4 regions of the Bacillus sp. UNC322MFChir4.1 genome follow, and region 1 is predicted to be linked to each of the others. Evidence: predicted binding sites of a transcription regulator. Region 1 holds the regulator's gene; each other region holds the start of a gene.
The links. Region 1 encodes Rex, which represses fermentation and respiration genes when NADH is low (regulators of the CRP and FNR family bind a similar motif). Its sites were predicted from a motif close to TTGTGAAATATTTCACAA; they were not measured.

Region 1 (3,216 bases):
TTTTCCTTTTTCTTTACAAAAAATCCAAAAAGGAGTTATGGAATTGAAGAGACAATATTGGTGGGTTATTGTTACATATATTTTGATGCAATTATCAGGTATAGTTGGAGGATTGATTCTTCTAAAAAGCGGAGTATACAATAATGGGCACCGGACCCTTGATGAAAAAATCCAACTAGCTACTGCACATTGGGGGCTGATAAGCTTCTTTATCGCTCTTATTATCATCCTTGTGTTACTACGTAATGATACAGAATCTGAAAAATGGAATCGCGGAAAAACAAATCTCCCCGCTACGATAGGGTGGATTATTTTAGGAGTTTTCCTTGCCTTATTTGCCCAGGTCATTGCTGGCACAATTGAAACACAAGTTTTTAAAATTAAAGCGGAATCTGAAAATACACAAAACATTATCGGCATTATAAGAGCTGTGCCATTATTTATGATTGTTTCATCTATATTTGCCCCTATTCTTGAGGAGATTGTATTTAGAAAAATTCTATTTGGCACACTATATAAACGATATAACTTCTTTATCGCAGCAATCATAAGTTCGCTTATATTTGCTATCATTCATTTTGACCCTACACATTTATTAGTGTATATTTCCATGGGGCTTGTTTTTTCATTTTTATACGTACAAACAAAACGAATTATTGTACCAATTATGGCTCATGTTATGATGAATACAAATGTTATGTTAATTACATTCGTACTTCGTCCCTATCTAGAAAAAGCTGAAAAACTGCAAGGATTCATCGGAGGATTTTAAACATGCGAAATTCACCATTTGTTATGGCAACTTTGTATTTTCTTCTAGGGTGTATTTTTACATACTTAGCAATTACAAGTGTAAAAGATACAATTTGGAACTTTTACACAATACTACTTGCTATAATGGCAACAATTGATTTTAATTTTGCACTTCGCATTCTTTTTTCTAAAGCGAAAAAAGATAGTAAGAAGAAATAATAAAAACGCAGGAATTTCCTGCGTTTTTATTGTGGATAATTTTTTAAAAAGTACACGAGCGTTTGTAATTCTACTGCTAAATCAATATGATGAATTCGAATATGTTCTGATAAATTTAACCTAGCAGGTGTAAAGTTTAAAACACCTTGTATGCTCGTATGCGATAAGCGATCTGCTACAGCTTGCGCAACAGAAGCAGGCACTGTTAATATTGCCACTTTTATATCACCGGATAGTCTCTCTTCTAATTCATCCAGATGATATACTGGAATCCCGCCGATTTCTTTTCCAACTTTCTCTTCATCAACGTCAAACGCCATCTCAATTTTTGTATTATTATTTTTCGTAAAATTGTAATGTAAGAAAGCTGTACCTAAATTACCTACCCCTATTAACGCTACGCGTGTTACATCGTCTTGATCAAGTGTTTCGCGGAAAAACGACAATAAATAATTTACATTATAGCCATATCCCTTTTTCCCTAATGCTCCAAAATATGAAAAGTCTCTTCGAATTGTCGCTGAATCCACCTTCACTGCTTCGCTTAATTCTGCTGATGATACGCGTTGCTTACCAGATAACGATAGGTTTTGGATAAATCGATAGTATAGAGGCAATCTTTTGGCAGTTGCCTGCGGAATTTTAGGCTGCTCCATGCAACCCCCTCCTCTCTTCCTATCTGTTCAAGTGATTGAAACATGTACGGAAGTTTAGCATTGATAGTTTTCCTTGTATAATAGAGAGAGAATTTCTCTATTTATGTTCAACTATACACTATTTTTAGTATGATTGAGAAATATAATCATGGCAAAGTTAAGAAAATATTTGAGGTGAAAACATTGATTTTACTACAAGTGAATAATCTTTCCAAGCTATTCGCGGCTGAAGTGATTCTTTCAAACATTAAGTTAGAAGTACAGACGCGTGATCGCATTGCACTTGTCGGGCGTAATGGCGCTGGAAAGTCTACATTATTAAAAATTATTGCCGGAGAATTATCCCATGACGGCGGCGAAATTATAAAGCCGAAAGATGTATCTATCGGTTACTTAGCACAGCATACCGGTCTTGAAACATCGTTAACGATTTGGGATGAAATGCTAACGGTATTTCTTCACTTACAACGTATGGAGAAAGAACTCCGCAGACTAGAGCAAGAAATGGGAAAAGAAGAAAATTTCACAAATGGAACCATTTATGAAAAATTGTTAGCAGAATATGATCGCCTACAATTAAATTATAAAAATGAAGGTGGCTATCAATACGAAGCTGATATTCGCTCTGTTTTAAGCGGGCTTGGTTTTCCTCCTGAAACACACAAAACAACAATCTCAACACTAAGCGGTGGACAAAAAACTCGCTTAGCCCTTGGTAAGCTATTATTGACGAAACCAGATTTGCTTATTCTCGATGAGCCAACCAACCATTTAGACATCGAGACATTAACGTGGCTTGAGCAATATTTACAAGGTTATCCTGGTGCTATTTTAATCGTTTCACACGATCGGTACTTTCTAGACAGACTTGTCACGCAGGTCTATGAGATTTCCAATAAACAAAGTCGAAAGTACACAGGAAACTACAGTAGATACTTAGATCTTAAAGCGTCCCTATATGAACAAGAGATGAAACGTTATGAGAAGCAACAAGAAGAAGTAACAAAATTACAAGAATTTGTCCAAAAAAATATCACTCGTGCTTCCACAACAAAACGGGCGCAAAGTCGCCGAAAACAATTAGATCGTATGGAACTTCTGGACAAACCAATCGGCGATACAAAATCCGCTTCTTTCCACTTTGATATCGATAAACAAAGTGGTAATGATGTATTACAAGTAAGCGATGTGACAATTGGCTATGAGAATGAGCCCATTATTCAAAACATTCGTTTCCGATTAACGCGAGGTGATAGTGTTGCGCTCGTCGGTCCAAATGGAATTGGAAAATCCACCTTATTAAAATCTCTTGTGGATAAACTTCGTCCTTTAAACGGTACTATTTCGTTTGGTTCTAACGTTTCTATCGGATATTATGACCAAGAACAAGCAAACTTAACATCATCAAAACGTGTATTGGATGAACTTTGGGATGATTACCCGCTACAACCAGAAAAAGAAATTCGCACAGTACTTGGGAATTTTTTATTTTCTGGTGACGACGTTCTTAAACCTGTTTCTTCTTTAAGCGGTGGACAAAAGGCACGTTTAGCTCTCGCAAAACTTATGATGCAAAAATCAAATGTAC
Region 2 (3,216 bases), on a different contig from region 1:
AGTGTAAAGGGAAATTAAAGCAGGTTTAAAAACTCCTTGACACTAAAAAAACAATCCAGTATATTATAAACATGTCACGTCACTACAGAATGTTGTAGGAAGCACTTGACTTAGAAAATGAATTTTTATAAGATATAAATTGTCTTAAATATTCCGCAGTAGCTCAGTGGTAGAGCTATCGGCTGTTAACCGATCGGTCGTAGGTTCGAGTCCTACCTGCGGAGCCATATAATATAGAGAAGTACCCAAGTGGCTCAAGGGGCTCCCCTGCTAAGGGAGTAGATCGCTTACGCGGTGCGAGGGTTCGAATCCCTTCTTCTCTGCCAGAAATTGGCCCGTTGGTCAAGTGGTTAAGACACCGCCCTTTCACGGCGGTAACACGGGTTCGAATCCCGTACGGGTCATACTAAAGAGATAGCATGTGATGCTATCTCTTTTTTTATTTGTCTTGTAGTGATTAATAATGTATCCTCGATCTTACTTTCACTTTCTCATAAATAATAATGTTAAAGTACAATTGCATCAATGCGTTCGCAATTAACGAGGACAATGCGCCCACTATTATTTAGAAATGTAGCAAGACCTGTGCTAAAGTGAAACCCTGCAAAATTTGAAACGGTTAATGGCACGCCATTAATTATAATTTCGTTTACTTTTTTTCCTAACTGAAAGGTGTTTAAAAGGTAACAAATATCTTCAAAATATTTTTCTTTATTTTTTATATATAAAGATTGTATATCTGTATCCTTTACTAAATTTGGGTTAAATATTTTAGGGCTAGCAATATGGTTTATGAAAATTGACATGGTTCTTTCCCTCTTTTTCTTTTGTATATTTCGGATGGAACTATATGTTGAAATGATAAAAGAGAGCTTCAAAAAAGCTCTCTTTTATCAACTAGCTTGCCTCAATTCGAAGCGCTTGAATATCGCGGCAATCTATAAGGATTACGCCGCCTGCTTCATCTCCTTCTGTATCTACAAACGTTGCACAAAAGTTCTGAGGATTAAAATTAACAAAAGTAACATCATCTATAAAGTTTCCATTTAGAAAAATATCTACTTCTGTACCAGGCTGTAAAGTTTCGAGTTGCTCACAGACGCATTTTGTATGCTTATTTATATCAATCAACGCCTTTCAAAATAAATTTTTAATTCAATATATAATATATTTCTAAGCTGAAAAAAGGTGTGGACAAATTATATACAGTTTTGAAGGGAATAGTATGTGAAATTAGGCGTGTATAGATGAAATTGAGATGGATTCCACATTTGATACAATAACTTTCCCCTATCTGTGAAATAATTCACAAATAGGTCAAAAAAATGTGAATACATTCACAAGTAATCGTGCTACAATATGAATGTAAACAAGATAAACAACATAAAAATAGTATTTTAATTATTAACTTAAATGACAATGATAATAATGAGATTGGAAAATAGAGAGGGGATTTTACCATGAAAAAAGGTATTAACCGCGTAGTATTAGTAGGAACAGGAGCTGTAGGCTGTAGCTATGCATATTCTATGATTAACCAAGGTGTAGTTGAAGAGTTTGTTCTTGTTGATGTAAACGAAGCAAAAGCAGAAGGCGAAGCGATGGATTTAAGCCATGCGGTTCCATTTGCGCCAGCTCCAACAAAAGTTTGGAAAGGTAGCTATGCAGATTGTAAAGATGCAGATCTTGTTGTTATCACTGCTGGATTACCACAAAAGCCAGGTGAAACTCGCTTAGATTTAGTTGAGAAGAATACAAAAATTTATAAACAAATCGTTCGCGGTATTATGGATAGTGGATTTGATGGTATTTTCTTAGTTGCAACTAACCCAGTGGATATTTTAACTTATGTAACTTGGAAAGAATCTGGATTACCAAAAGAGCGCGTAATTGGTTCTGGTACAACTCTAGACTCTGCTCGTTTGCGTTATATGCTAGGTGAGTACTTAGAGGTAGACCCACGTAATGTGCATGCGTATATCATTGGTGAACATGGTGACACAGAGCTTCCTGTATGGAGCCATGCTACGATCGGCGTACAAAAGCTAGAAACAATCTTAGCGAACAATGAAAAGTACAACCAAAGTGATTTAGATGAAATCTTTGTAAATGTTCGAGATGCTGCTTATCATATTATTCAACGTAAAGGCTCAACTTACTACGGTATCGGTATGGCACTATTACGTGTAACGAAAGCGATCCTAAACAACGAGAACAGCGTATTGACAGTATCTGCATATCTTGAAGGGCAATATGGACAACAAGATGTTTACATAGGTGTTCCAGCAGTTATCAACCGTCAAGGTGTTCGAGAAATTGTAGAGCTTGAATTAAATGCAGAAGAAGAATTGAAATTTGATCATTCTATAAAAGTGTTAAAAGAAACTATGGCACCAGTACTATAATTCAAATTGTATAAATCCCTTTCCGGCCTCCCCTATATCCTTTTTGCCGGAAGGGGTTTTTTTATGTTTTATTTGAATGGAAAGTAATAACAAAATAGAGCAGTAGATCTTTTTCTTCCCCACTAAAAAATTATTCTAAAATAAAGCGTTTACAATGAATATTCGCCAAAATTCGATATTTTTCGGTTAAATTTCATGAAATTATCGCAGATTTCTATAAATAAACGAATGTTTTTTTATAAAATCGCAAGGATATTTCAATTTACTGAAGAATAGTAATAACGTATTTAAAATTCTGTCATCATGTGAGGTGAACATAGTGATTGAGACGAAATGTAATGTGAAAGACATGTTATTGTTCCATGAAGAAAAGTTTTATGATAGCTACGAGATTCTTGGTGCTCATTTGACGATGGAAAATGGAATGGAAGGTACACGTTTTTCCGTATGGGCACCTCATGCACAAGCTGTGAGTATTGTGGGAGATTTTAATGAGTGGAATTGCGAGATACATGAAATGATACGAGTGACTGAGAAAGGGATTTGGTCTTTATTTATACCGAATATTTCTCAGCAGGAATTATACAAGTATGCCATTCAAACACGAGAAGGGCATACGCTTTTAAAAGCAGATCCGTATGCAATGTGTGCTGAAGTTCGGCCCAATACGGCATCCGTTGTTTACGATATAAAAGGATATGAATGGAAAGATCAGAAGTGGTTCCAAAAAAAGAAACGAAAGTCCATCTATAACGAAGCAATAGCCATTTATGAACTTCACTTTGGTTCGTGGAAAAGGAAAGAAGATGGG
Region 3 (3,216 bases), on a different contig from region 1:
CTTGACTATACATCCAAACAGTAATAACTAAACAAGCAAGCGCTACTTCTGATAACGCCATAAACCCAATTGCATAATGACCTGTTAGTTGGAATAAGAGTGTTAAGATTAATGGCGGGAAGAAACCGCCAAGTCCGCCAAGTGCTGATACAAGACCATTTACAATACCAGCTTGCTTAGAGAAATACATTGGTACAAGCTTAAAGATTGTTCCATTTCCAGTACCAGCGCAAAAAGCAACTAATAAACAACCGAATGTGTATACATTCATCTGTGGCATGAATGATAAAATAATTCCTGCTAATGTTAAACCGGTAAAGACAAAGATTAAAATTTTAAATGGATTAAATTTGTCGCCGAGCCAGCCCCCAATCGGACGCATGATTGTTGCTAAAGCGATAAAACCGGCTGTACGTAATCCAGCATCTACTTTCGCTAAACCAAAGTGAGATACAAGGAAGTTCGGTAAATAAACTGTAAATGCGACGAACGAACCGAATGTTAAGAAATAGAAAATACATAAGAACCAAAGCTTTTCATTTTTATATACACCTTTAATTTGTTCCGTTAATGATGTATGTACCTTTTTCTCGTTACGATCTCCTAACAGGAAGTTTGCTAATGCAAATGTAGCGAGTAAGATTAAGTACATTTGTACCGTTGTTCTCCAGCCAAATGAAGTTGCAAGTACTGGTGCGAGAAATGATGTAACCGCTGTCCCTATATTTCCTATTCCGTATATTCCGTTTACAAAGCCATGTTTTTCTTTCGGATAGTATTTTAGAAGAGATGTTACCCCTACAGAGAATACAGCTCCGCCAACCCCAGCAAATAAACCGCCAATAATTAAATCTAGCATCGATGTTGCCATACTAATATAAAAGACCGGGAATAATAGAATAATAAAACTAATAAAGAATAATTTTCTTGCTCCGTAACGATTGGTCCAGTAACCAATTGGAATGCGAAGAATAGAACCTAAAATAACTGGTACTGCTGTGACAAGAGAAATCTGTCCTGCTGTTAACGCAATGTCTGCTTTAATAAATGGCATTAAAGAAGATAAAATTACCCATACCATAAAGCCAAGTATAAGATTTGAAGTTTGTAATCCTAACTGAAAATTCGGATTTTTCATTAGTCTCTCCCCCTATTTTGTTCAATATTTCACATTTTCTATTGCTTCCCTCCTGCCTAATCACGCTCTTTCCCGCTATTCGCGGGCAATAATCCTCCACCTCAAGATTGAGTGAAGCGAAGAAGATAGGTGAAGGATAACTGCTGGCATGTGCCCGATTGGTGAGAGCTTTCCATCAATGGGGGATAAAGCCCCCACTGATGGAAGTTTCACTTTATCATGATTAGGCAGGAAAGAATCACCCGCCGCTTACTGGTGGAATCAATGCAACAACATCACCATCTTGAATCATATCGTCTTCATTTGCATATTCTTCATTAATTGCTACCATTGTGTGCTCTGAAAGGGAAACATTGTAGTCTTTCGTTACAAGCTCCTTCAGCTCTGCTACTGCAATGTTTTGGACATCCATTTGTAATTGGTGTGTTCCAGCTTCTTCTTGCAGGTGAGCAAATAATAATACTGTAATCATTTTGCATTCTCCTTTCCTGGTTCTCCGTTTGGATACGGTGTTTGCTCTAATTGATCGCCAATCCAGTTCTCACCGTCTTCCCAAAACTCTTTCTTCCAAATAGGAACGATTTGTTTAATGCGCTCCATAATGTACTCATTTGCCTCGTATGCTGCTTTTCGGTGCGGCGTCGCTACAGCAACAACTACCGCAATATCAGAAATTTGCAATGTGCCGATGCGATGTGAAATTGCCACATATGTTCCCGGCCATTTTTCTTTCGTTTCTTCCCCAATTTTGGCAAGCATCTTTTCAGCCATCGAACGATACACAGCATATTCTAAGTAAAGCGTACGGCGGCCTTTCGTAAATTCGCGCACTGTACCAATGAATGTCGTCACAGCCCCGCATTCACGTTGAATAACTTTCTGCGCTACTTCTTCAATCGAAATCGGTGTATCCACTACTTCAAAATACGTATTTGTCATTTTGCATCCCTCATTCTTTTTACAAACCAATTTATATACTTTTCATCTTCTGTTATATGAAAAACTTGATAATGTTCTTGCCCTGTTTTTAGAGCCTTATTCCATGTAATAACAGCAATCACATTTTCTACACTTTCTAATAAAGAAGCATCTTCCTCTGATCGAAGTAAAACGACTTTCGGGTATCGCTCTTTTTTATAGCCTTCAACAATTATGACTTCCGCTTCAAAACATGTATACAAACGAATGATTTTTTCTAAAGACCAGTCTTCCTTAGCGGATAAAGATAATAATCCGTCCCCTTCCACCACACTGACAATCGCTCCAGCTTGGCGATGACGTTCGCTATCTTTTTGCAGCGGCACTTCCGGATATCCTCCGTGCCCATGATGCTTAATCGCACCTACTTTCACGCCTTCATTCGTTAATGCTTTAATCAGCTTCTCTGTCAACGTTGTCTTCCCGCTATTTTGATACCCTACGATTTGTAAGACTGGAACGGTTCTTTCCACGGCCACTCACTTCCTTGCTCTCTGTCTAACAATAGGACAGTCACAGTCATCCCTTCTTCAAATCCGCGCGTTCCACCTGGTAAGACAATAAACGCATTCGCATCAGCGAGTGAAGAAACAGCACTGGATTTATCCAGTCCAACTGGCACAGCTTGCAGCCTTTCGTTTCCAATTTCTACTTTCCCTCTAACAAAGCGTGTAAATGGATTTGCTTTCGGGAACCCCTTCATTAAAATGGCGTCGCCGCGGTACATATGAGGCTCTTTCATATGTAAAAACGTTCGAGCAACCGGACGGACAAACAATTCAAACCCAACATAGCAAGCAGATGGATTTCCTGATAATCCAAACAATAACTTTCCGTCTACTTCTGCTACTGTCGTTACACTTCCCGGACGCATCGCTATTTTATTGAATAGTACGTTTGCTCCAAGCTTTTCATAAATGGCCGGTAAGTAGTCATAATCACCAACTGACACACCGCCTGTCGTAATGAGAATATCGACTTCTTCCATTGTCTTTTTTACCATCTCATAGCAAGTGTCGAAGTCATCTGCAAACTTTCCATAATACCGGACCGTTCCGCCTGCTCGCATAATTTGTGCACCGATCATATATGAGTTACTG
Region 4 (3,216 bases), on a different contig from region 1:
CATTTTTGGTGGATAATTTTAACAACTGGCGTATCATTTCGATTACGATAGGACCTCTAATTTCCTCTCCTAAAATTTACAATAAATACATAAATAATTAAAAATTAATCGATAAAATAATACAAGAAAAGTGCATCTGTTCTCGTTAACAAGATAAAGGAAATTATTATTTTCAGGGGGGAAATACAAATGTTAAAGGAAATATCAACAGCTGCTTTAATGACGAGTGTATTATTTTCGACAGTAAATTCTGCGGCGGATTTGGTTGGGGAATTTCCAAGTCTGAGTGTTCAAGAGAAACAAAGGCATTCAAAGTTTGTAAAAGTGGAAGCAAAAGAAGAAACAGCTGCAGTTGCCAATGCGGGTGATGCAGCGGATGATCCAGCAATTTGGGTTCATCCTCATGATTCTGAAAAGAGTAAGATTATTGGAACGAATAAGGAAGAGGGGATATCTGTCTACGATTTAAAAGGAAAACTGCTGTATTCATATAATTTTGGGAAACTAAATAATGTTGATGTACGATATGGATTTCCCATTGGAGGTAAAAAAATTGATATTGCAGCAGCTTCAAATCGTTCTACAAATACAATCGATATTTTTGCGATAAACTCTAAAACAGGAGAATTAGAAAATATTACGGGATCTCCCATTAAATCAAATATGAAAGAAGTATATGGGTTTAGTCTCTATCATAGTCAAAAAACAGGTGTTTTTTATGCATTAGTTGTAGGGAAGGACGGAACTTTTGAGCAATATGAGTTATTTGACAATGGAAAAGGGAAAATAGAAGGAAAGAAAGTACGTGAATTAAAGTTAAGTTCTCAATCAGAAGGAATTGTAGCAGATGATGAGTATGGAACAATGTATATCGGTGAAGAAGATGTTGCGATTTGGAAATTCAATGCGGAACCAGACGGAGGAAAACAACCGATTACAAAGGTAGATAGTGCTGATGGAAACCATTTAACAGCGGATATTGAAGGTTTGACGATATATTATGGGAAAAATGGGACAGGATATTTAATTGCTTCTAGTCAGGGGAATAATACTTATGCAGTGTATGACCGTAAAGGTAACAATGAGTATATTGGTAATTTTGCTATTGTTGATGGTAAAAATACTGATGGAACGAGTGATACAGACGGTATTGATGTAATGAGTTTTGGATTAGGAAAAAAATATCCAAACGGCATTTTTCTAGCGCAGGATGGAGAAAATATAGAACGCGGGAAAATAGTAAATCAGAACTTCAAAATGGTGGATTGGAAAAAGATTGCAAAAGGATTTGACTCAAAATTACAGATAGAAAATAATGTAGACCCTCGTAAACTGAAATTTAGACAAAATAGTTAAGGGAAATAAAAGGACATTTCATTGTATATTGAAATGTTCTTTTTTTAGAAATAATGGGTATAACATATAATCATATCACTTTTGTGAAATAGTGAACAAACAAATTGTGAACAAAATTTGAAAAATTAGATTGTAAATAAAGGAAAATATGATAAAGTATAAATATCACATTACTGAAAACGTTTTCCTAAAACGTTTTATTTTTAGGTGTAAAGGTATGATGACCTGGTGGTCTACTTATATGGTTATTAGGAAACAGGGGATATTGGAAAGGGAGAGGGACTATGAGCACATGGGCACAAACTTATGATCCGCTAGGTAACATTTGGATCTCGGCAGCAGTTGCAATGATTCCGATTATATTTTTCTTTTTGGCTTTAGCAGTTTTTCGTATGAAAGGCTATGTTGCGGGATTTATTACAGTTGTATTAACAGTTATAATTGCACTTTTCGTTTATAAAATGCCATTTACGATGGCGATGGCAGCAACCGGTTATGGATTTGCATATGGATTGTGGCCGATTGCGTGGATTATCGTTATGTCAGTGTTTTTATACAAAATTTCGGTGAAAACAGGACAGTTTGATATTATTCGTGCATCTGTTCTTTCTATTACAAGTGATCATCGTTTACTTGTTATTTTAATTGGTTTTTCGTTTGGCGCGTTTTTAGAGGGGGCAGCTGGATTTGGAGCACCGGTAGCAATTACAGCAGCGCTTCTTGCGGGACTTGGTTTAAATCCATTATACGCAGCTGGACTTTGTTTAATCGCCAATACAGCACCGGTAGCGTTCGGAGCTATGGGGATTCCGATTTTAGTAGCGGGTCAAGTAACAGGTATTGATCCTCATAAAGTAGGACAAATGGCTGGGCATCAATTGCCGCTTCTATCATTATTTGTTCCGTTTTTCATCGTATTTTTAATGGATGGATTAAAAGGTGTGAAACAAACGTGGCCTGCATTATTTGTAGCAGGCGGCTCGTTCGGGGTTACGCAGTTTATTACAGCAACATATCTTGGACCTGAGCTTCCAGACATTACATCAGCATTAGTAAGTTTAGTCAGTTTAGCGCTATTCCTAAAAGTATGGCAGCCAAAAGAAATTTACCGTTCTGAAAAAGGACAGGCTGAAGCAGCGGCAACGGTAGAGGCTGATTCTACAATGCAGTTAACGATGGGAAAAGTTTTAAAAGCATGGTCACCGTTTATTATCTTAACGGTAATGGTTGTTATTTGGAGTCAAAAATTCTTTAAGGATTTATTTGTTCCAGGCGGTGCGCTTGAAAGTTTAGTGTTTAAGTTTAAAGTTCCGGGTCTGCATAATTTAGTCATGAAGGCGGAGCCGATCGTTAATAAACCGACGCCGTATGAAGCGGTATTGAAGCTTGATATTTTATCGGCAACAGGAACAGCAATTTTGATTGCGTGTATCATTACAATGTTTGTTTTAAAAATGAGTCCAAAACAAGCAGTAGCTACATTTAAGGAAACGTTGCAAGAATTAAAAATGCCAATTCTATCAATTGGATTAGTACTTGGTTTTGCATTTATCGCAAATTACTCTGGACTTTCCTCAACGTTAGCATTAGCGTTAGCGGGAACAGGAAGCTTATTCCCATTCTTCTCACCATTCCTTGGCTGGATTGGGGTATTCTTAACAGGATCAGATACATCTGCAAACGCATTGTTCTCAAATCTACAAGCGATTACAGCGCAGCAAGTAGGTGTGAAGGAAGTATTGCTTGTTGCTGCCAATACAACGGGTGGGGTAACGGGTAAAATGATTTCTCCGCAATCGATTGCAATTGCATGTGCGGCAGTTGGACTTACTGGGAAAGAATCGGATTTATTCCGCTTCA

Region 2: the regulator Rex is predicted to act here: its motif matches at 1,295-1,312, upstream of BR72_RS09860 (L-lactate dehydrogenase).
Region 3: the regulator Rex is predicted to act here: its motif matches at 1,156-1,173, upstream of BR72_RS19920 (nitrate/nitrite transporter).
Region 4: the regulator Rex is predicted to act here: its motif matches at 1,438-1,455, upstream of BR72_RS04690 (lactate permease LctP family transporter).

The regions. Positions count from the first base shown of each region.
Region 1 is NZ_JQKQ01000052.1:4,161-7,376, reverse strand. It holds gene BR72_RS16385 (CPBP family intramembrane glutamic endopeptidase) at 44-772, shown strand; gene BR72_RS16380 (YdiK family protein) at 775-972, shown strand; gene BR72_RS16375 (redox-sensing transcriptional repressor Rex) at 999-1,628, opposite strand; gene BR72_RS16370 (ABC-F family ATP-binding cassette domain-containing protein) at 1,812-3,216, shown strand, end outside.
Region 2 is NZ_JQKQ01000022.1:40,476-43,691, forward strand. It holds gene BR72_RS09830 (SprT family protein) at 1-29, shown strand, start outside; tRNA gene BR72_RS09835 (tRNA-Asn) at 153-227, shown strand; tRNA gene BR72_RS09840 (tRNA-Ser) at 236-326, shown strand; tRNA gene BR72_RS09845 (tRNA-Glu) at 333-404, shown strand; gene BR72_RS09850 (hypothetical protein) at 507-806, opposite strand; gene BR72_RS09855 (hypothetical protein) at 898-1,122, opposite strand; gene BR72_RS09860 (L-lactate dehydrogenase) at 1,461-2,405, shown strand; gene glgB (1,4-alpha-glucan branching protein GlgB) at 2,755-3,216, shown strand, end outside.
Region 3 is NZ_KN050810.1:166,920-170,135, forward strand. It holds gene BR72_RS19920 (nitrate/nitrite transporter) at 1-1,138, opposite strand, end outside; gene moaD (molybdopterin converting factor subunit 1) at 1,377-1,610, opposite strand; gene BR72_RS19930 (molybdenum cofactor biosynthesis protein MoaE) at 1,607-2,077, opposite strand; gene mobB (molybdopterin-guanine dinucleotide biosynthesis protein B) at 2,074-2,595, opposite strand; gene BR72_RS19940 (molybdopterin molybdotransferase MoeA) at 2,556-3,216, opposite strand, start outside.
Region 4 is NZ_JQKQ01000011.1:102,034-105,249, reverse strand. It holds gene BR72_RS04695 (phytase) at 220-1,356, shown strand; gene BR72_RS04690 (lactate permease LctP family transporter) at 1,641-3,216, shown strand, end outside.